One region of the Pseudoalteromonas maris genome, then DNA from elsewhere that is predicted to be linked to it. Evidence: predicted binding sites of a transcription regulator. Region 1 holds the regulator's gene; each other region holds the start of a gene.
What was found. The regulator LexA, encoded in region 1, represses DNA repair genes until DNA is damaged. The targets are predictions, from matches to a motif close to TACTGTATNNNNATACAGTA.
Positions count from the first base shown of each region.

Region 2: AAEU32_RS08465 (DNA topoisomerase III) is a predicted target of LexA. The motif match lies at 1,537-1,556, and genes of this name have one in related genera.
Region 3: ruvC (crossover junction endodeoxyribonuclease RuvC) is a predicted target of LexA. The motif match lies at 4,548-4,567, and genes of this name have one in related genera.

Region 1 is NZ_JBMMUF010000003.1:401,841-409,727, reverse strand. It holds gene AAEU32_RS06905 (AAA family ATPase) at 72-1,964, shown strand; gene AAEU32_RS06900 (group I intron-associated PD-(D/E)XK endonuclease) at 2,233-2,628, opposite strand; gene AAEU32_RS06895 (hotdog fold thioesterase) at 3,030-3,491, opposite strand; gene AAEU32_RS06890 (DUF924 family protein) at 3,713-4,243, shown strand; gene AAEU32_RS06885 (SpoIIAA family protein) at 4,240-4,602, opposite strand; gene lexA (transcriptional repressor LexA) at 4,827-5,444, shown strand; gene coxB (cytochrome c oxidase subunit II) at 5,767-6,900, shown strand; gene ctaD (cytochrome c oxidase subunit I) at 6,897-7,887, shown strand, end outside.
Region 2 is NZ_JBMMUF010000005.1:3,468-11,354, forward strand. It holds gene AAEU32_RS08465 (DNA topoisomerase III) at 1-1,528, opposite strand, end outside; gene AAEU32_RS08470 (flagellar motor protein MotB) at 1,636-2,562, opposite strand; gene pomA (flagellar motor protein PomA) at 2,565-3,326, opposite strand; gene AAEU32_RS08480 (exodeoxyribonuclease VII small subunit) at 3,582-3,821, shown strand; gene ispA ((2E,6E)-farnesyl diphosphate synthase) at 3,830-4,717, shown strand; gene dxs (1-deoxy-D-xylulose-5-phosphate synthase) at 4,786-6,651, shown strand; gene AAEU32_RS08495 (methyl-accepting chemotaxis protein) at 6,692-7,887, opposite strand, start outside.
Region 3 is NZ_JBMMUF010000001.1:86,503-94,389, reverse strand. It holds gene cmoA (carboxy-S-adenosyl-L-methionine synthase CmoA) at 9-734, opposite strand; gene AAEU32_RS00475 (DUF3334 family protein) at 964-1,647, shown strand; gene AAEU32_RS00470 (DUF72 domain-containing protein) at 1,650-2,507, opposite strand; gene aspS (aspartate--tRNA ligase) at 2,698-4,479, shown strand; gene ruvC (crossover junction endodeoxyribonuclease RuvC) at 4,606-5,127, shown strand; gene ruvA (Holliday junction branch migration protein RuvA) at 5,139-5,762, shown strand; gene ruvB (Holliday junction branch migration DNA helicase RuvB) at 5,774-6,778, shown strand; gene tolQ (protein TolQ) at 7,564-7,887, shown strand, end outside.

The DNA of each region.
Region 1 (7,887 bases):
AAGAATAAACCAGCTATAACAATCCGAACTCTGCGCCTTTTGATGCATTATTTTGAAAGAGAACAAGAAATATGATTATAAAAAAAGTTGAGATACCGGCAGATAGTGATGCAGGCTTAGGGAAAATAATAATGCCACGAACCGAAAACTTGGTATTGATAGCAGGGAAAAATGGTTCTGGAAAAAGCCGGATCCTTTCAAAAATAAAAGCCACTCTCACTTCAAAGCCCCGTTTGTCGATAGTTAAACATAGCAATAATGAAATAAGGACTCTGAATACCAGACTTGTGGACTTGGACAGATCAATAGAAGCTACTAGAAACGCCCTTCCTACAGATGTAAATAATCGCCATAAAAATAAGCTTAATAGGCTCGAGAGTGACAGAGAGAATATTCTGACTCAATTACAGGTCCACAAGGAAAATTTAGAATGGCCTTTTATCGAGACGTCAGAATTAGCTGAAGAGTATCAATGTGTAGACTTTGTTCCAAAGAATTTGATGCTAGTAGATTGCAATACATATAATATTGATTCGCTTAGAAATAGTGCTAGTAATTTAGAAAATGTTGGTGTCAGCCAATCTTCCAATAGTACTTTGGCAAAAATACAACATTTACAAAACCTGTGGTTTAACGCGACCCATCAGGCATCTACAGTTTCTGCTCAAAGACAAAGTGAAATAGTTGGAGATTACGAAAGGTTATGTAGTTATATTAAATCTTTTTTAAATACAGACCTTGGTAGAGATGAAAACGGTGACGCGACGATATTTGGCTTTAGGCTGGGTATGTCACGATTATCCGATGGACAAAAAGTCCTTTTACAACTCTGTGTTGCACTATTTTCTCAAGAGGCAAAACTATCAGATCTTATTATTTTCATGGATGAACCAGAAAATCACCTTCACCCGAATGCGCTAATAGAAGTGGTTGATAAATTGATGAGTGCTGTTAGGAATGGCCAGATATGGATAGCAACTCACTCAATACATCTGTTAGCACATTATGATCAAAAGCATATCTGGTATGTTGAACATGGTAGTATCAAGTTTAGTGGAAATGTTCCAGAGAGAGTACTGAAGGGGTTAATTGGTGACTCAGAGGAAGTGGAGAGGCTTTCTAATTTTCTTTCGTTGCCTTCTCAAATGGCAACGACCAAATTCTCAATCGAATGTTTACTAGAGCCTGCAACCCTTAACACAGGCAATGATGATCCACAAACAAATCAGATAATTCAATCAATACACCAACTTAAATCTGATAACCAGAAAATACGTGTTCTAGATTTTGGTGCTGGTAAAGGTAGGCTTCTGTCGACTATTTTTGATCTTACGGTAACCGAAGAGGGTGAGGTAGGAGAGTGGCTTGATTACTATGCGTTTGATCTTCCTTCTGAGGATAAAGAAGAATGTGAACAAGTCATAACTCAGGTTTACGGAAATGATCAAAACAGATACTTTGATGATGAGCAAAAATTAATTGAAAGCATTCCTGAGCATTCTATTGATATGATAATTATGTGTAATGTTTTTCATGAAATTGACCCGAGGCATTGGATAGGATTATTTGGGCCTAATTCTGCTATTAGGTCAGTTTTGGCTGATGATGGCGTGTTATTAGTAGTTGAAGATCAACTCATCCCTGTGGGTGAAAAGGCATATGAAAATGGATTCTTAGTTTTTGATAAAATTCAATTTAAAAAACTTTTTAGGATGACTGGAGATTATAAAGTTTCAGATGCAAGGGGGGATGGTAGGCTGAGAGCTCACTTCATTCCTTCCAGTGTATTGCGAAATCTTGACGCTGAATCACGAATTCTTGCAATTGAGAGCTTGCAGTATACAGCAAAGAGTAAGATCAAAGACTTACGTTCTAAAAATGCTTCTTTTAAGAATGGTAAATTGCATGGCTTTTGGACTCAACAATTAGCTAACACTCAATTATGTTTAGATGAGTTCCAATAGTGAGGCTGAAAAAAGGAAAGGTTTATAAATTCTTATACTAACCGGCATCACCAACCCCTTTACATTTGCGCTGAGCATGGTGGGGCGGGTAGCACAACGAGGCAGGACGCCGAGTTAAGTGAATCGATACACGATGTTGAGCTTCGCTGTGTGCGTGTCCTAGGAGTTCTTAGAGGAAATGGACAAGCATTTCCTCTAAGTCGTAGTCGTCGCTCCGACAAGTTCCCAACTTTAAATTTTGAAGCAGACTTTGGGAGTCGTTTTTAAACTAGATTGATTCAAAAGCTCTAACGAAGTGCTTAGGATGCTGATGAAACCTAACATTATCAGGTGAGTTTAACTTCTTTTTTCTCTGGGAAAAGGGGCGAGCTATATATCCCCAGTTACCTGTTCGAGAAAAGTAAACAACATAGTCAATTTCTGCATCGCCCCAGCGGTTATCAACTAACATAGATTCGTCATTGCTTTCTAATGACTTTACTTGAATCCTGTAGAATTCTGAGCCATCTGAGATGACGATATCCGTCTTCTGTCCATGATCAATCATGGGCATGAATACATCCCAACCGTCATTAAGTAACCAACTGGCTGTTAGAGTTTCGTATGAAAGGCTTTTGTAGTGCTTAATAGAACTTGATTTGGGCTTAATATTTTTTACAGGCATAGTGATATCCATAATTGATGCCGAATGTCAGGAAGTGGCTCCTAGAATTCGGACCAGATATGCAAGAGCATAATCCCCAATTAATATCACTATTTAAGCAATGGCTTATATCGAGTAGTAACAGATTGCCAACCTTAGCGTTAACACATAATGTTTATTAGCTATAAATACTACTTTCAGACCAAATATGGCCGTGATGTTCTGTTAAGTATTAAAGTATATCAGACTGCCACAAACTGCAATAAGTTTGAAAGCTATATAAGTTCTTTACTTTGCACAGGCGTAAGGTTTGCAATTATCATCATGTCCCTTGAACTGACATAAAGACAAAATCTAAAATCGAAGCGCCTTTCGCAAGGCCAAAGCCTCACCTACAGACAAGGCTCAGAAACAATCCCGCATTAAAGCCCTCGACCCTTGGTCTTCTCAACCACAGCCGCTGTCATCCGTGAAATACAACACAAATCACCAGCGCTGTTGTAAATCTTAATCTCCCATACCGATGAGCGGCCGCCTAGGTGCACGGGTTTGGTCACAGCTTTGAGTGTGCCGGTGCGTGACGCTTTGAGGTGGTTGGCGTTGATCTCTTGGCCGACGCAGTAGTATTTGCTGGTATCGACCACAAAGTTGGCGGCGTAGCTGGCAACGGTTTCAGCCAATACCACGTATGCGCCACCGTGGACGATGCCGATAGGGTTATATAATTCGTTGGTTACTGGCATGGTGGCAACAAGGTAATCGTCGCCGATTTCGCTTATTTCAATGCCGAGCTTGGTCATTAGGGTGCCTTTTTCACCCACGCCGAGGTCGAGCTTTTTACATAGGTCAAAATCAATCTCTTGCGCCCAAATACGCGTGCTCATAATGCTCTCCCTTGTACTGCTGATTATTGAATTAGGTTATGCACTGAGTGCAGCTAGACTCACATAGTGCGATACCAGTAAAAGGGCTGCAAGTGTTTTGGGTCTAGTTAAACACGCGATGTGAGAGGCACTGTAAACTATGCTTTAACGCAAGACTCACGAGCCAACCTCGGTTAAGATGGTTTTCAAATAAAGGTACATGGTTTTATTAAGGAGTGAATATGGACTTTCAAAGCGTGTATGACTTTTGGTTTAAAAAATGTCAGCCAGAAGATTGGTTCAACAAAAGTGATGCATTTGATGAGCAGGTAAGTGCCTTATTTACTGAGGTGCATCGTGCTGCGGCGCAAGGGGAGTTAGTGCATTGGCGCAGGTATGCGCAAGGGGCACTGTGTGAAATCATCGTGCTCGATCAATTCTCACGTAATATGTTTCGCGACACGCCACAGGCGTTCGCCTTCGATGGCTTAGCGCTTTGTTTAGCACAGCACGCAATCGCCAAAGGATTTGATCAGCAACTCAACGAACAAGAACGCCCATTTATGTACATGCCTTACATGCACAGTGAGAGCAAGGTGATCCACCAAGAAGCACAGAGGTTATTTAAACCTTTAGCTAACTATGAATTCGAGGTTGCACACAAAAAGATTATCGACCGCTTTGGGCGTTACCCACACCGCAATGCCATTCTAGGGCGTCATTCAAGTGCCGAGGAACTCGCGTTTTTGAGAGAACCCGGTAGCAGTTTTTAATCGGCTACCCAGCGTTTGGCATCGTGTAGATGCGTGTAGCCAAATGCCTTTATTTCAGCATTAATAAAGTGTGCAGCCACATGCTCACCAAACGCGCTCATAGAAGAGTCGGTCACTAGTGCCACCTTGCCTACTTTAGTGTGATGATCATGCACAAACCGTAAGTGACTTATTAAGGCGGCAAATGAGTCCCAGCCCGGAAAATCAGGGGTGGCGATGATAAGGCCTTTTAACTTACCAACACTTTGCAGATACGGGTCAATAATGCGCACCGCGGACTCAAAATCGGTTTGTGTCAGTGGTCCATGCGGTTCAAACATGGCGATGTTTTTGTCTTCATCTAGGGTTACGTTCAACATAAGCGTTTCACCTCGTGTTTATATTCAATAATGTTAGTGCAATACCAATGTTATCTGTTCAGATAAGACTCATTTCGTTGATTTAGCGCAAACAGGTTGGGTGATGACCAGTTAAAGCAATTACTACCATTTCTGTGAGGTGAGCAAATTGCCTGATTTTATTTGCGATTTTCTGACAACTGTATATACTCACAGTTAAATGTACTGTATGGAAACCCAGTTGTATGCGCCCTTTAACTAATCGCCAATCGCAAATTTTAGAGCTGATCAAAGTATTTATTAAAGACACAGGCATGCCGCCTACGCGTGCTGAAATTGCACAGACGTTAGGGTTTCGTAGTGCCAACGCCGCTGAAGAACACCTCAAAGCCTTAGCAAAAAAAGGCGTCATTAAGATGAAACCCGGTGCCAGCCGTGGTATCCAGTTGGTTGAAGAGGAAGAGCCTGAGCAACTAGGTTTGCCGTTAATTGGCCGTGTTGCTGCGGGTGAGCCTATTTTGGCGCAAGAGCACATTGAGAGTCATTGCCAAATTGACCCGCTATTGTTTAAGCCTGCTGCTGATTACTTGCTGCGTGTTGATGGTATGAGTATGAAAGACATCGGGATCATGGATGGTGATCTGCTTGCTGTGCACCGTGCGCAAGTTGCTGAAAACGGTCAAGTGGTGGTTGCCCGCGTTGGTGACGATGTCACTGTTAAACGTTTAGAAAAGGCCGGAAGAAAGGTACTTTTACACGCAGAAAACGAGGAGTTCGCTCCTATTGAGGTCGATTTAGAGCACGAATCCTTCAATATTGAGGGTTTAGCCGTAGGTGTAATTCGAAACGCCGATTGGATGTAGTTGTACCTGTAAAATTTGGCCCCCAATACGCCGTTTATTGGGGGTTTTAGACGCCTTTCCATCTTCCTGTCTCTGTTTGCTAACAGATTGAAACTCCAAAAAATATTTATTTTAAAAAGCAAAACAAAAACACGCTAATTTCTTGCTTTATGCGCAATTCTTTACTAATTGGTTATATTGCAGGCTTTGCTGGTTGCTTTTTAACCGCTTTGTAAGAAGTAAATGTAATCGGCCAGTTCTAAGCATAATAATAACGAAGATTGGCTAGCAGTAATTGCCTTCTCTTCTCTTTTTGCGTTGCGCGTATTTAAGGAGATGGTACATGAAGAAGCTGTGCTCCCTCATGTTGCTATGCTTGTTTGCCCCGCAGTTGGCTTTTGCAAATAGTAAATATAATTTGCGCCCAGGGGTAACAGACATTAGCGAAAATGTTTACCAGTTACATATGACGATATTTATCATTTGTTGTGTAATTGGGGTGATTGTTTTTTCAGTCATGTTTTGGGCCTTACTCAGGCACCGTAAATCAAAAGGCGCTAAACCCGCTTCCTTCCATGAAAGCACCAAGGTTGAAATACTTTGGACTGCAATCCCATTTTTAATTCTCATTGGTATGGCGGTGCCTGCTACCAAAACCTTGATTGCGATGGAAGATACCTCCAAAGCGGATCTCACTATTAAGGTGACAGGGTCGCAATGGAAGTGGCATTACGAATACATGGGCCACGACGTAGGCTTTTATTCATTGCTCTCAACCACGCAAGACCAAATTCAAAACGCACAAGACAAGGGTGAAAACTACCTTCTTGAGGTAGACAAGCCTTTGGTGATCCCAACAGACAAAAAAGTGCGTTTCTTAATGACTTCAGACGATGTTATCCACTCATGGTGGGTTCCTGATTTTGCGGTGAAAAAGGACGCAAACCCAGGCTTTATCAATGAAGCATGGACACGCGTTAATGAGGAAGGCGTGTACCGCGGTCAATGTGCTGAGCTGTGTGGTAAAGATCATGGCTTTATGCCTGTTGTGGTAGAGGCTAAGTCACCAGAAGCATTTGATGTTTGGCTAGCCGAGCAAAAACAAGCAGTACAAGCACAAGCGCAAGCAGACGCAGCATTGCTTGACCAAACGCTTTCCCAAGAAGAGCTTATGACTACCGGTGAGCAAGTTTACATGGCTCGCTGTGCAGCATGTCACCAACCTACTGGCCTTGGTTTACCTGGGGTATTCCCAGCAATTAAAGGCAGCCCAATCGCCACTGGCGAAGTAAAAGACCATATCGACATTATCGTCAATGGTAAGCCAGGCACAGCGATGCAGGCATTCGTAAGCCAGCTCACGCTTAAAGAACTGGCAGCGGTTGTCACTTATCAACGTAACGCCTTTGGTAACGAGACTGGCGACGTTGTGCAACCAAGTGCGATTCAGGCCTTTATTGATGGGGAGGAAAAATGAGTACAGCAGCTGCAACACATGAACATCACGGGCCTGCTACGGGAATTAAACGCTGGCTCTTCACCACTAACCACAAAGACATAGGTACGCTATACCTGTTGTTCTCACTGCTTATGTTCTTAACCGGCGGTGCGATGGCGATGGTGATCCGTGCGGAATTATTTGAACCCGGCTTACAGCTGGTTGATCCGCATTTCTTTAACCAAATGACCACAGTTCACGGTTTAATCATGGTATTCGGTGCCGTTATGCCTGCCTTTACAGGCCTAGCAAACTGGATGATTCCGATGATGATTGGCGCGCCAGACATGGCTTTGCCACGCATGAATAACTGGAGCTTCTGGATCTTGCCATTTGCCTTTGCAATCTTGCTGCTTTCATTATTCATGGAAGGTGGTGGTCCGGCATTTGGTTGGACGTTCTACGCACCATTGTCAACGACTTACAGTAACGACAATACGGCACTGTTCGTTTTCGCTGTGCACATCATGGGTATTAGCTCGATTATGGGTGCGATAAACGTGATTGTAACCATAGTGAATTTACGTGCACCGGGTATGACGTGGATGAAGCTACCGTTATTTGTTTGGACATGGCTTATCACCGCGTTCTTACTGATTGCGGTAATGCCAGTACTGGCTGGTGCGGTCACCATGGTACTGACCGATAAATACTTTGGTACTGATTTCTTTAATGCCGCTGGGGGCGGTGATCCTGTCATGTTCCAGCATATCTTCTGGTTCTTTGGTCACCCAGAGGTATACATCATGATTCTACCTGCGTTTGGTATTATCTCGACGATAGTCCCGACCTTCTCGCGTAAGAAATTATTCGGTTATGCATCTATGGTGTACGCAACAGCATCCATTGCCCTGTTGTCATTTGTAGTGTGGGCGCACCACATGTTCACCACAGGCATGCCGCTGGCCGGGGAGTTGTTCTTTATGTACTCCACCATGCTGATATCTGTGCCCACAGGGGTGAAGG
Region 2 (7,887 bases), on a different contig from region 1:
TATCTTTGTCTTTTACGTGACGACTAATGGCTGTCATTGCCGCAAGTAACGTGGCATCAGTAAAATGTGCCGGAGGTGTGGTGTTTTTATCAATCCGTTTGGCGCTTTCACACAACACTTGCTCACCCACACTCAACATCGGCAATATTTGTTCTTCTTTATCTGCTTTTTTTGGTAACAGGACTTTATAGCCTTGTTCAATCTCTTCTTTTGCTTTGGTTGTAAACCTTCCCCCTGCAACCTGTGCTTCAACATCGGTTTGGTGATATCGATATGCTGGCATGAACTGCATCACGTATTGACGGCAAATGAGTTCATACACTTGGCGCTCTGTGGTTGTAAGCTGTGCATTGGTCTTTTTGTTGGTAGGCACAATAGCATGGTGAGCCGCAACTTTAGCATCGTTAAAGCAGCGCACTTTTTTACTGGTATTAACAGTGCTTAACTGCTCGTTGGTAAATACACCATTGGCAACGATGCTACAGATAATATCTTGTGCTTGATTAAAATGATCATTCGGTAAGTAGCGATTATCCGAGCGCGGATAGGTAATTAACGTGTGCTTTTCATATAGGTTTTGGCATGTATCAAGCACCACTTTAGCAGCTAAACCAAAACGTTTTGCTGCATCAATTTGCAAAGCAGACAAGTTATAAGGCAGCGCCACTTGTTCTTTTTTTTCACTGCGCTCTACCTTAGTAATGACACCATCTTGGCCTGATACACGAGATACAACGTTGTCCGCGAGGGCCCTCGAAAGTACGCGCCCTTCACTGTCTTGATAAGGTTTGCACGCCTCGCTGGGTTGCCACTTGAGTGTAAACCCATGTTGCTCATGGGTGAGCATGTGTGCCTCGACCTCATAAAAGGGTTTGCTTACAAATTCATTAATTTCTTTATCTCGGGCGACAACGAGGCCCAACACAGGTGTTTGCACGCGGCCAACAGAAAGCACACCTTTATAACCCCCTTTTTGTCCAGCCAATGTGTAGGCACGAGTTAGGTTCATGCCAAACAGCCAATCCGCTCGCGATCGCGCCAAAGCAGACACACTCAAAGGTATAAATTCGCTATTACTGCGCAGTTGCGTGAGCGCCTTTTTCACCGCGGGCAAATTTAAGTCGCTAATCAACAAACGTTCAATACTGTGCTTTTTACTCTCGGGTAATGTTACTTGCGAGATGACCTCATCGACGAGCAACTGCCCTTCTCTATCGGGGTCGCCCGCATGAACGATATGACTCGCTTGTTTGATCAGCTTTTTAACCGTAGTAAGTTGCTTGCGTGTTTTTGATTTAGCCTTGAGTTGCCATTGCTGCGGCACTATGGGGAGGTGTTGTAATTGCCACTTTTTATATGCTTGGTCGTAATCATCGGGCTCGGCTTGTTCGAGTAAATGGCCAATACACCAGGTTACACAGTCGCCGTTACCGAGCTCGATATACCCATCTTTTTTGTTATGAGGTTTTGGCAAAGCGGCCGCTATAGCGCGCCCAAGTGAAGGTTTTTCGGCAATATAAAGCTTCATAGCACAACAACTGTTCATCCATACAGTTATTGCAGTGTAGTGTATTTTTGCTATCGATGAAAGAGAAAAAGCGCAGCCTCTTGCTGCACTTTGTTCTGCATGACTTGTTATTGAATGACTTCGATAGGGTCAGATTCTTTCGCTTTACCTTGCATAATAGAAATCTCGACGCGACGGTTACGTTTTCTATCTTCGTCAGTTTCATTTGGAACTAATGGGCGCGTATCAGCATGACCAACAACAACCATCCGTCCTTTATCGAAACCTTCAACTTTTTGCATTTCACTGGCAACGGCAACTGCGCGCGTCGCACTGAGATCCCAGTTATTGGTGTAAAGTTCATTCGATACTTGGAAGTCATCAGTATGACCTGAAACTGTGATCTCTCCGGGCACATCTTTTAGCAGCGCAGCAATATCTTGAATAATTGGTTTAAATTGCGGTTGTAGAAATGCACTGCCCGAAGGAAACGAACCATTTTCTCGGATACGGATAATGATTTGCTGACCCAATGACTCCAACTCAATAGCACCATCAATGATTTGTTGCTCAAGTTGCTGGGCAATTTTCTTCACCAAGTCATTTACACGTTCTTGATCTGCCGCTGCTGTTGCTTGTTGCTGCGATTGCTCTTGTGCGGTACTCGCTGATTCACCACCACGCTGCTCACCACGCTGCTCTTGGCGACCGCCAGCAGAGTCTTCATCACCCGCTTGAAACTCAAGCATCTGTTGAGTCATCTCTACGGTTTGCTGCTGAATGGTTTCAATGGGCGTAGGATCTGGCCGACCAGGCTTGAATTCCATGGCAATCACGCTGGTACCTTTGGGAATATCTTTTACTTCCAACTTATTTTGCACACCGAAAGCAAACTTCATGGAACCGGCAATTTGTTTAAACTTAAGCACGTCCATTTCCGAAAATGCCAATAGCAAAACGAAAAAGCACATCAGAAGCGACATCAAGTCAGCAAAGGTTCCCATCCAAGCAGGTAGCCCGGGGGGAGGACATTTGCACTTTTCCTCATCCGACATAGCTACTCCTCGGTATCCACCTGACGTTTAGACTCAGCAAGGTAGTTTTTCAAAATACCCTCGATGACTTTGGGGTTCTGACCATCTTGGATACCCAAAATAGCATCGAGTATAAGGCGTTGATTCAGCTCTTCTTCGTCTTTTCGAAGTTCCAATTTAGCTTGAATTGGTATGGCAATGACGTTGGCAAGAAACGCCCCGTATAACGTTGTTAACAAGGCTACAGCCATGGCAGGCCCAATCGCTTTGGGGTCATCCATGTTAGAAAGCATAGCTACGAGACCAATCAACGTCCCTATCATCCCCATAGCTGGAGCGATGTCACCCAATGCTTTAAATAAACCAGCGCCTTGTTCATGGCGGGTTGATGTTAGAGAAATATCTTTTTGTAGTGTTGCACGCACAACATCCGCATCATGCCCATCAACGAGCATGTCGATGCCTTTGCGCATGAATTTATTTGAAATTTCGGCTTCTTCTAGGGCTAAAAATCCGCCTTTACGAGCTGAGTCAGCAAGCTCAACAGCTTTTTCAATTAACTCTTCTGGGGACTCAATTTTGAATGCAAATGCTTTAGCTGCAACTTTACCTATCGTAAAGAACTGCCCCAATGTGTAGTTGGACAGCACGATAAATAGTGAACCACCAAAAACTATAAGCACTGAGGGCGTATTGTAGAACATACCTAGGTCGCCACCGAGGACCATAGACATAACAATAAAACCTATAGCGCCTAGAATACCGATTATGGTTGCTAAATCCACATGTCCTCCACCCCTTGTGACCGTTTTAGTGCACCTGAAAACAAGCTTACCTTGGGTGCCCAAATTCGTTGGTTATTATAAATACTCTTAAGCTATCGGCAACTTGCTGAATTACTTGAATCATTTTATTACACTATTAATAAAATTAGCAGGCTTAAAGTGCTTTGCCGTGAAAATATCAACAGTGCTTTGACCTTGCTGTGGAATGCCCCTAAAATTGGCGGTCTTATCTCATTAGTAGCGAGTTTGCAGGCAATGGTGCAAAAAAAGCCAGAAAATCTCAGTTTTGAAGAAGCAATGAACGAATTGAGTCACATTGTCACCGAAATGGAACAAGGTGATATGCCCCTAGAGCAGTCTTTGAAGCAATTTGAGCGCGGCATTAGCCTAGCCAATGCCTCAGCCCAGAAACTCGACAGCGCACAACAAAAAGTAAGTATGCTAATGAGTAACGATCTCAACAGCGAACTCACGCCAATGGATGATCAAGAGTAATTAACGCCGTGAATTTAAAACAAGCACTGGCGCAAGCGCAGCATGATGTCATGCACACACTTGAGCAGTATTTCCACTCTCAAGCGCATGCACAACCTCGTATTCTTGCAGCCACCCAGTACAGCGTGCAAAACGGTGGCAAACGGTTACGTCCATTTTTGGTGTACTGTGTTGGCAACATGCTTGGCGCCGATAAATCTGACTTAGATAAAGCCGCGGCGGCCATTGAATGTATTCATAGTTACTCACTGGTACACGACGATTTACCCGCGATGGATGATGATGACCTGCGCCGCGGTAGACCAACGTGCCACATTGCCTATGATGAAGCTCATGCTATTTTGGCGGGAGATTCACTACAAACAATCGCTTTTGAATTGCTCAGTAGCACGGACTTTGCCATTGGCGCATCAGCGCAATTGAGCTTAGTGAAAGCGCTAAGCCAAGCATCAGGCCTACTGGGTATGGTGGGTGGACAAGCACTTGATATCAATGCAACCAATCAAGACATCTCGTTGTCTCAGCTTGAAAGTATTCACAAAGCTAAAACCGGCGCACTGTTGAGCTGCGCGATAAAGTTGGGCTATTTGTGCGCGCCAAACGTAGAAGAATCAACAAAGGCAGCACTTGATAGTTACGGCAATGCCATCGGTTTAGCGTTTCAAGTACAAGACGACATTTTGGATATCGAGGGTGATACCCAAACCTTGGGTAAGCCTCAGGGCTCTGACGAAGCAGCGAATAAAGCGACCTATCCAGCTTTGCTTGGTTTAGAAGGCGCAAAACAAAAGCTCACTCAGCTTTATGATGAAGCAATCAGTGCCATTGACTCATTGGCCTACGATAACACTGAGCTCAAACAATTAGCGCAGTACATCATCGCTCGAGATCATTAAAATTTATTACAGGTGGCTGTGAGCGATTTGATATACTCGCGCCATTGAAGTGAAGGATAAGTAAACGCATGAATTTGGATAGTAGCAAGTATCCCCTTTTAACGCAGGTCGACGAGCCTGCACAACTACGCGATCTGCCACAGCAAAAGCTTGGTGCGTTCAGCTATGAATTACGGGATTACCTACTGAACTCAGTGTCTCAAACCAGTGGGCACTTTGCCTCGGGATTAGGCACGGTTGAGCTTACCGTTGCGTTACATTATGTCTATAACACTCCTTTTGATCGCCTAATTTGGGATGTTGGTCACCAAGCGTACCCTCATAAACTGATCACGGGTCGTCGTGAGCGTATGCCAACTATTCGCCAAAAAGATGGCTTACACCCGTTCCCGTACCGTGGTGAGAGCGAATACGACACGTTCAGTGTGGGTCACTCGAGCACGTCTATTTCTGCCGCCCTAGGTATGGCAATCGCCGCAGAAAAAGAAGGTAAAGGCCGTAAAACAGTGGCCGTAATCGGCGATGGTGCGATAACAGCGGGAATGGCATTTGAAGCCATGAACCATGCTGGTGATGTAAAGTCTGACATGCTGGTGATCTTGAACGACAACGAAATGTCGATATCAGAAAACGTCGGAGCATTAAACAACCATTTTGCACGCATTCTGTCTGGCAGTTTTTACACCAACATTCGTGAAGGTGGTAAAAAGTTATTATCCGGTTTGCCTCCTGTAAAAGAACTAGCCAGTAGAATGGAAGAGCACCTCAAGGGCATGGTTATTCCTGGCACTTTCTTTGAGGAGTTGGGCTTTAATTACATTGGCCCAATTGATGGCCATGATGTCAACATGCTAGTTGATACCTTGCGTAATATGCGTAATTTAAAAGGCCCGCAACTACTTCATGTGAAAACGCAAAAAGGTAAAGGGTATAAGCCCGCAGAGGCTGATCCTATTGGCTACCATGCAGTGCCTAAATTTGACCCTGCACAAAGCCAGCTGCCTAAATCTAAACCCGGTGCGCCGACTTTCTCTAAAGTATTCGGTGACTGGTTGTGTGAAATGGCGGCCCAAGACGACAAACTGATGGCGATTACTCCAGCGATGCGTGAAGGCTCGGGCATGGTGCGCTTTTCAAAAGAATTTCCACAGCAATATTTCGATGTTGCTATCGCTGAGCAACATGCCGTAACGCTAGCTGCCGGCTTTGCGTGCGAGAATCTTAATCCTGTTGTCGCGATTTACTCCTCATTCTTGCAACGTGCCTATGATCAGTTGATCCATGATGTGGCGCTCCAAGAGTTGCCGGTGTTGTTCGCAATTGACCGAGCCGGTGTCGTTGGCGCGGATGGTGAAACGCATCAGGGTACGTATGACCTGAGCTTCTTACGTTGCATTCCGAACATGGTCATTATGGCTCCTGCCAATGCGAACGAATGCCGTAATATGCTTTATACCGGTCATAAGCTCGATAAACCAACCGCCGTGCGCTATCCGCGCGGTAGTGCAGGTGACGGTGAATTCGATGCAACCATGCAAGCATTAGAAATAGGCAAAGGCCGCGTAATGCGCCAAGGTAAAGGTACGGCCATTTTATCTTTTGGAACTCTTCTAGAGTATGCACAGCCAGCGGCAGATGCGCTGGATGCAACGCTCGTAGACATGCGATTTGTGAAACCTTTAGATACGACACTGATTGATGAGCTAGTAGCGACCCATGAGCATATCGTCACCCTTGAAGATAACGTTATTGCCGGTGGTGCAGGCTCTGCTGTTACTGAATACCTAAGCCAGCAAAAGGTTGCCAAGCCAGTGCTGCACTTAGGCCTTCCAGATATTTTCATCAAGCACGGTACGCAACAAGAAATGCATGCTGAGCTTGGTCTAGACAGTGCCGGAATTAAAAAGCAAATCCACGAGTGGATAGCTCAGTAATACCAAAAAAGGAGCATGATGCTCCTTTTTTATTACGATGTTAAAGCCTAAAACGATTGACCTCAGAGGTTAGTTTGGCGGCAATATCATTGAGCTCATTGGAAGAGTTGGCGACTTGCGTGTTTAAGTCGCTCGATTGCTGGGCGTCGTGGCGAATATTCTCAACTCGCTGGGCAATATCCTTTGACACCTGCTCTTGCTCCTCAGCCGCAGTGGCTATCGATTGATTCATCTCATTGATATTGGTCACCAAGGATTCAATTTCATGCAGGGACTCACTGACTTCAGTGGAGCGCTCTACCGCCATGTTGGTGTCACCGCTGCTTGATGCAATATCATCAGAAACTTGTGACGTAAAGCGTTGTAATACATTGAGCTTTTCTTGAATTTCTTCAGTCGCTTGTTGTGAGCGCTTGGCTAAGCTGCGCACCTCATCAGCCACTACAGCAAAACCGCGCCCCTGCTCCCCAGCTCGAGCAGCTTCAATAGCCGCGTTCAGTGCAAGCAAGTTAGTTTGCTCTGCAATGCCGTCTATCACCGATAGGATCTCAGTGACGTCTTTCACTGAATCGTGTAACTGGGTCAAACTCTGAGTCGCCGTATTTAGTGTCTGCGCTACATTTTGTACCGACTGCACACTGTGCGATACCACACTTTGTGCTTGCGCCGTATTCATGTTGGCATCATGAGCAGCTTGTGCGGCATTGGTGCAGTTTTTTGCTACCTCTTGCACTGCATATAAGTTCTCGTGCACTGATGTAGCGATAACGTCAATCGCCTCGCTTTGCTTACCACTGAGTTCAGAGCTATGCAAAGAGATCGTATTGAGCGCATTCGCAGCGTCCGCTGCCGCTTGAGACTGTGTTTGAATGTTACTTAGCAAGCTTGATAGCTTCTCAACCATGTCATTAAACGCTTGCCCTAATTGCGCCAACTCATCACTGCCATCATTCACTGTGCGCTGGGTTAAATCGCCCGCTGCAATGCGTTTGGCTTTATCAACGAGGTCGATGGTGACATTAATAATGCGTTTCTCCAGCCAGAAATAACACACCACCAAAAGAGCAACCATGATAATGACCGCCACAATACTGAGCACACTGCGGGTCGCAACATTATTTTGCACCTGTTGTAACTGCTGTGCAGAAAGCGCATCGAGCTTGGAAATAAACGTATTAACGGGCGTCATTATTTTTACCACTTCACGTTCATATGGCTCGTCATGAAGCATATGGA
Region 3 (7,887 bases), on a different contig from region 1:
TATTCCGATTATTTGATTGCAACCATTGAGCAGAAATTAAAGCACTGATACCACACTTGGGTCTGGCTAAAGCCAGTGTCTTTTAAGCGTGCTAAGTGGGTATTAAGTGTATCTGTGCGCATCACATTTTCAATTGCAGTGCGCTTTTGGCTTATTTCAAGCTCGGAATAACCGTTGGCGCGCTTGAAGTCATGATGTAAGTCGATGAGCAATTCATCCACTTCTTGATTTTCACCACGCAGTTTTTCGCTAAGCAATAACACACCACCAGGTTTAAGTGCGTTGTAAATACGCGCGAGCAAAGCTTCGCGTTGCTCTGGTTCGATAAATTGCATGGTAAAGTTCATGGCAATGACCGAGGCATTTTCTAATTTAGTATCGAGAATATCCCCGAGCTCGACCCTCACAGGGACCGTTGAGCGAAAACCTTCGAGGTGCAAGCGACATCGCTCAACCATGGCTTCGGAATTATCAATGGCGATAATCTCGCATCCTGAATGATTTAGGTTACGACGCATACTTAAGGTGACCGCACCCAATGAGCATCCTAAGTCATATAAGTTGCTATTATCCTGCGCATATTTACCTGCTAGTTTTCCCAATGTGCTAACGATGGTGGCATAACCGGGCACCGAGCGTTCGATCATATCTGGAAAAACTTCCACTACTTTGGCGTCAAAGGTAAAGTCTTTTACCTGTTGCTGTGATGCATAAATACTGTCTTTTGCTGACACTTTGCTAAGCTCTAGCTAGAATCGATGGCTGCATTTTATCATTTTTGTTCGCGCAGTGGAGGGCTTTAGTTACTTAATCTTCTGTGACAAAGCGGCAACAATCTTGTGTAAACCTGCTATTCTTATATTTATCGTTATAAAACAAGCGTTAATGTGAGATTTAATCGGCTTGTTAGTGAACTTTAGCACGTAACCACACAGCAATAAGCAAGATTCAGCGAGAGCGCACATGAGTAAAAATAAAGTAATTAGCACAGAAGATATTCTTTCCACACTTTGCCGTTCAGTTACGGAAGTGTTGTCTTCTGCTAGTGGCAACAGCATTAGCTATTCGGCGATGGTACAAAAAATAACACGTACCTGCATGCGCCCCGATATTGGTTGCTTTGTATTGTTTGATGGCGGATTCACCGGCTTGGTAGTAACCAATTTTACGCAACAGGCGGCAATGGAAATTTACGGTGATTACATGAACAACATGGGCATGCCACCAGAAGAGCTGGCGAAAAGCCATTTGTCGGACGACGTTGCTAATGTGCTCGGTGAATTAATGAATCAAATAGTGGGTGATTTCACTAACAAAGTCAGAGAGCAATTACATACCTCCATTACGCAGAATCAGCCAAAAATGATGGCCATCAACAAGCAAGTGCAAATCTCTGTCGATACAACAATGGATAGACCTCAAGCGCGACGAGTGACATTCACCACGCAAAATCAGAACATCTTTTATCTTGAGCTCGCAATGGACAAAACTGAGTTCATCAAACTGCATGATTATGATATTGCGGATACCGTTGACCCCGATGACATCATCGCTGACACAAATAAAAAACGTCAGGACCAAGCGGCCGCCGCTCCCGATGTTGACCAAGATATCGATGATGATTTTATGGAAAATTTAGGCTTGTAAGCTTACAACAAGCTGGTTTGCTGATTAGTCTCGCCAGGGAAGGGAGCTAATACACTATGGTCAAGGCCGTTCAATGTGTGCAAATCGCGCATAAATTGGCGTGCAAGTAATGGCGCTCCGTCATTATCTGCTGTATGTAAAAATACATAAGGCTCTTTCCCTTGCTCTAGCCATTGGGCAATTTTCTTTAGCCATGGTTGGTAAAATGACTGGTATTCATCTTCAAGCCCTGCGGTTACAAAACGCACGATAGGACGCTGCCCAAATGCGATTGCGTGCACAGGTAAATGCGGCTTTTTCTTTTGCGCATCGATGATTGCATCATTATAAGGCGTAACAGCGAATAGGGCGCGCGTATCCATTGACACTCTATCTATCCCTTTATCATGACAGAAGCGATTGAAAGTCTGCTCGTTCAGTGATTTGTCAAAAAACTGAGGATGGCGTACTTCAATACTGTAGTTTAGCTCTGCGGGTAATTTTGCCATAAAAGCCTGCAACCGACCCAGATGCTCAGGAGCAAAACTTGCAGGAAGTTGCAGCATCAGGGAACCGGTTTTAGCAAACAACGGCGACATTAAGTCCAACCATGTATTGATCGCTTGTTGGTCGACACTCAGCGCAAGGTCATGGCTAAAACGTTTAGGGAATTTAAAGGTAAAACGGAATGACTCCGGCGTTGAGTCATGCCAGCGTTGCACTGTTTGCACGTTAGGGTCGGCATAAAAGGTGGTGTTGCCTTCTACTGAATTAAAAACACGCGCGTATTCACTTAGCATCTGCGCACGTTGAGTGCCCGGTGCAAATAAGGAGCCTTTCCACGCATTGTTTGCCCATTGCGGGCAACCTAAGTACAGCATTGTCAGTTTGGTTCAAGTTATTTAACGATATACGGCAATGCTAACACACAATCTTCTCTCTCAATGGTGAATAAATAGCCAACAAGTTGTTTGCTTCGTGACATTGACCACCGTTTTTATATAATTAGCGGCAATTTATTTGCCTCTGCGTGCAATTAGCCCACGCCTTTACAATTAAAACAGGAATATTATGCGCTCTATATATTGCGGACACTTGAATAAAAGCCATGTCGACCAAGAGGTTACTCTTTGTGGTTGGATCAACAAACGCCGTGATTTAGGCGGTTTGATCTTCGTTGACGTGCGTGACCGCGAAGGCCTAGTGCAGGTTGTATTTGACCCAGAAGTAGAAGGATTGATGGATGTAGCGAACAAACTACGCCAAGAGTTCTGTGTGCAAATCAAAGGTGTGGTACGTGCGCGTCCTGAAAGTCAAATCAACAAAGATATGGCAACGGGTGAAGTTGAAATTCTTGGTACTGGTTTAGAAATTATCAACCGCTCTGAGGCGTTACCGCTTGATTTTAATCAACAAAACTCAGAAGAGCGTCGTCTTAAATATCGATACCTAGACCTTCGTCGTTTAGAGATGAGCGATCGCATCAAACTACGTGCAAAAGCGTCAAGCTTTGTGCGTCGTTTCCTTGATAGCAATGACTTTTTAGATATTGAGACGCCAGTACTTACTAAAGCGACGCCTGAAGGTGCGCGTGACTATTTGGTACCGAGCCGTGTTCACCACGGTAGTTTTTATGCGCTACCGCAATCACCTCAGCTATTTAAGCAGCTGCTGATGATGTCTGGTTTTGATCGCTACTACCAAATCGTTAAATGTTTCCGTGATGAAGATTTACGTGCTGACCGTCAGCCTGAATTCACACAAATCGATATCGAAACGTCATTCATGAGCTCTGATGAAGTGCGTGCAGTGACGGAAAAACTTATCCGTGACATGTGGCTTGAACTACTAAACGTAGACTTAGGGCAATTCCCAGTAATGGCTTACGAAGAAGCGATGCGTCGTTTTGGCTCAGACAAACCAGATCTTCGTAACCCAATGGAACTTATTGATGTTGCTGATCTTGTTAAAGACGTTGAGTTCAAAGTGTTCTCTGGCCCGGCAAATGACGAAAAAGGTCGCGTAGCAGTACTTACTGTGCCAGGCGGTGCGGCGTTGTCACGTAAACAAATAGATGAATACACTAAGTTCATTGGCATCTACGGTGCTAAAGGTCTTGCATGGATGAAAGTGAATGACCGTGAAACAGGCGTTGAAGGTGTGCAATCACCAATCGCTAAATTCTTAAACGAAGAGGTGATAACCGCACTACTTGAGCGCACCAATGCACAAACTGGAGATATCATTCTATTTGGTGCAGACAGCCGCAATGTCGTTAATGAAGCGATGGGTGCATTGCGCTTGAAGATTGGTTTAGACCTTGAGCTAACCGACCTGACAAAATGGGCACCACTTTGGGTTGTTGACTTCCCAATGTTTGAAGAAGATGACGAAGGTAACTTACATGCTGTACACCACCCATTTACAGCACCAAAAGGTGTAAGCCCTGAAGAGTTAGAAGCAAACCCTTCAGGTACACTATCTGATGCTTACGATATGGTACTAAATGGTTATGAAGTGGGTGGCGGTTCAGTGCGTATCCACAACAGTGCAATGCAAGAAGCAGCGTTCCGCGTGTTGGGTATTGATGCACAAGAGCAACAAGATAAGTTTGGATTCTTACTTGATGCCCTCAAGTACGGCACACCACCTCATGCAGGTTTAGCTTTTGGTTTGGACCGTTTAGTGATGTTACTGTGTGGTACTGATAACATCCGTGACGTGATTGCTTTCCCGAAAACGACGCAAGCATCGTGCTTGATGACAGATGCGCCAAGCAATGCTAACCCAGATGCACTTAAAGAGTTGGGGATTGCTATCGCACCTAAAGCAACACAAGAGCAGGGTGAATAACAGTTAAGTGTTCACCCATTACTCGTAAGAAGCGGCCTTGGCCGCTTTTTTCATGCCCATCACCTTTACACTGGTCATCCATACAGTTACCATTATCCTCAGCGAAAACAATAATAAGGTATGTGAGTGAGTATCATTTTGGGGATAGATCCCGGCTCGCGATTCACAGGTTACGGTGTCATCCAGCAGCAAGGACACAAATTTGCCTATTTGGGCAGTGGCTGTATCAAATTAGGCGATAACCCTTTCCCTGAGCGATTGAAAATGATTTTTCAAGGAGTGACTCAGCTCATCAGCCAATTTAACCCTGATTCATTTGCAATAGAACAAGTGTTCATGGCGCACAATCCAGACTCAGCATTGAAGTTAGGACAGGCGCGTGGTGCGGCAATCGTTGCTGCTACTATGGCAGAGATATCAGTGCATGAGTATTCTGCGCGTCAAGTGAAGCAGGCGGTTGTTGGTAAAGGGGCAGCTGAAAAAGCACAAGTACAGCATATGGTTAAGCATATATTGAAGCTACCTGCGACACCGCAAGCAGATGCCGCCGATGCACTCGCTATTGCCATGTGTCATGGCCACTCACAACAAAACTTAATCAAATTAGCCGGTCAAGCACGCAAAACAGTGCGTGGTCGGTTACGATAACTGAGGTCACAATGATAGGAAGAATTCGCGGTGAATTAGTAGAAAAGCAACCACCAGAAGTGCTGATAGATGTTGCTGGGGTAGGGTATGAAATTAGCTTACCGATGAGTTGCTTTTATGCACTGCCTGAGTGCGGCGAGCAAGTGACCTTGTTTACGCATTTTGTGGTTCGAGAGGACGCACAATTGTTGTTTGGTTTTAATACTAAAAACGAAAGGGCATTATTTCGCGAGTTACTTAAAGCCAATGGTGTGGGGCCTAAACTCGGCCTAGGTATTTTATCTGGGATGTCAGCGGAGCAATTCATTCATTGCGTGCACAATGGCGACGCCAGTACCCTAGTTAAGTTGCCTGGAGTTGGTAAAAAGACTGCAGAAAGATTAGTGTTAGAGATGAAAGACCGCCTCAAAGATTGGGGGCCAGACTTATTCACACCGTACACAGATGCGGCGGCATTATCCTTGGCTAATGGTGATGCACTGGTTCATGGCGGCAGTGCGCAAGATGATGCCATTGCTGCGCTTGAAGCGTTAGGATATAAAAATACTCAAGCCGTTAAGTCGGTTAAAGCGGTGGCTCAACAGAACATGAGCTCCGAAGATATGATCAAGCTTGCGCTCAAAGCAATGCTCTAACGAGAACATACATGATAGAAGCAGATAGACTGATAGAACCTCAGCAGCAAGGTAATGAAGATGTAGTGGATAGAGCTATTCGTCCTAAGCTACTTGATGATTACCACGGTCAGCCGCATGTGAAACAGCAAATGGAGATCTTCATTGAAGCGGCGCGCTCGCGCAGTGAGGCTTTGGATCATTTGTTGATATTCGGACCTCCTGGATTGGGTAAGACTACGCTTGCAAATATTGTTGCAAACGAGCTTGATGTCAGTATTAAAACGACCTCAGGACCGGTGCTAGAGAAAGCGGGAGATTTAGCTGCATTACTGACAAATCTTGAGGCACATGATGTGTTGTTTATCGATGAAATACATCGTATGAGCCCACACGTTGAAGAGATTTTATATCCAGCAATGGAAGATTATCAGCTTGATATCATGATTGGCGAAGGGCCTGCGGCGCGGTCGATTAAACTTGATTTACCGCCTTTTACTCTTATTGGTGCCACAACCAGAGCCGGCTCTTTGACCTCACCACTTCGCGACCGGTTTGGCATTGTGCAACGTTTAGAGTTTTATAATGTTGACGACCTTGCCGCAATCGTTAAACGATCAGCGATGCATCTAGGCCTAGAGGTAGATGAGCAAGGTGCCTATGAGGTGGCCAAACGCTCTCGAGGCACGCCAAGAATAGCCAATAGATTACTTCGTCGTGTACGAGATTTCGCTGAAGTCAAAGGTGACGGAAAAGTGTGCGTCGATATTGCATCACAAGCACTAGATATGGTCGATGTTGATAAAAGTGGGTTTGATTACATGGACCGTAAATACCTACTCGCCATTATTGAAAAGTTTATGGGCGGTCCAGTTGGGTTAGAAAACCTTGCTGCGGCGATTGGCGAAGAAAAAGAAACGATAGAAGATGTGATTGAGCCTTATTTGATTCAACAGGGATTTATTCAACGTACCCCCAGAGGACGTATTGTCTCTGATCACGCTTATGCACACTTTGGCTTACAGAAGTCACAATAGCTACACTTGCCACACATAATTTAGTAAAAGCCGGACGTTTGTTCGGCTTTTACTTTAACTAGCCAAATGTTCGCTAGTGATTCACAGCGCATTAAGATTCAGCTTATTAGCATCAAAGCGACTTACATAAGCAAATTTCAGGCAAAAAAAAGCCCGCAAAGATGCGGGCTAAACAACAAGTTGAAGGAAGTAAATCCAAAACACATCAACTAATAGACGTTTGAAGCTGTTAGCTGATGGTGCGAGGTGGGGAATCAGAAACCACCTCTTGAACTGTGCATAAGAGCCTTAGTTGGTTGCGCTAGCTCAGTACGGGGAGAATATTAAAGCGCAACGCGGTTTTATTCAAACTAGAAAAATTATTTTTTTCGGATAAAAAAAACTAATAACGAATAAAATTTTAATGATGCTAATTTAGTCACTTTGTATTAGGCGTAACTTTCTAATACATGAAAAATATAGATTTTTTAAGTTTTGTTCTTTTTTTGTTCTATTAGAATTACTATTTTTTAACTTTTGCCGCCAAGGGGAAATGAAAGCTTATGCGGCAAATTTGCATAAAACAGATATTTTTTGAACTTAATTGGGGTTTGAGAGGCCCAAAAAAACACATAAAGTTGTAACCTAGGCGGGCGGGTGTGTCATTCACCTGCGCATATAGTCAATTCATGGCAAGGCCATTGTCAGCGCTATAACGACTGGGTACACTAAAGCTCATTATGTCGCGTACTGTAATCAGTATCGATATGGTTATTAGTAGTAAACTGCGCTCGGGGAGAAAAGACGTGGATTCAGGGTTAAACTTTTTTGATCTTATTTTAAAAGCGAGTGTGCTAGTTCAGCTCGTGATGCTCACATTAGTGGCGTTGTCAGTTATTTCGTGGGCCATTATTATCCAACGTCGAAAAACATTGAGTAACGCGCTTAATAATGCAAAAAAATTCGAAGCGCGCTTTTGGTCTGGTGTTGACCTGTCTAAACTTTACAACGAAATTTGTGCACGTACTGTGCAAACTGAAGGCATGGAATCAATTTTTAGCTCAGGCTTTAAAGAATTTGCCCGCTCTAAAAAATCTTCATCCTCGGTTGGTGCAGTCGCAATAGACGGC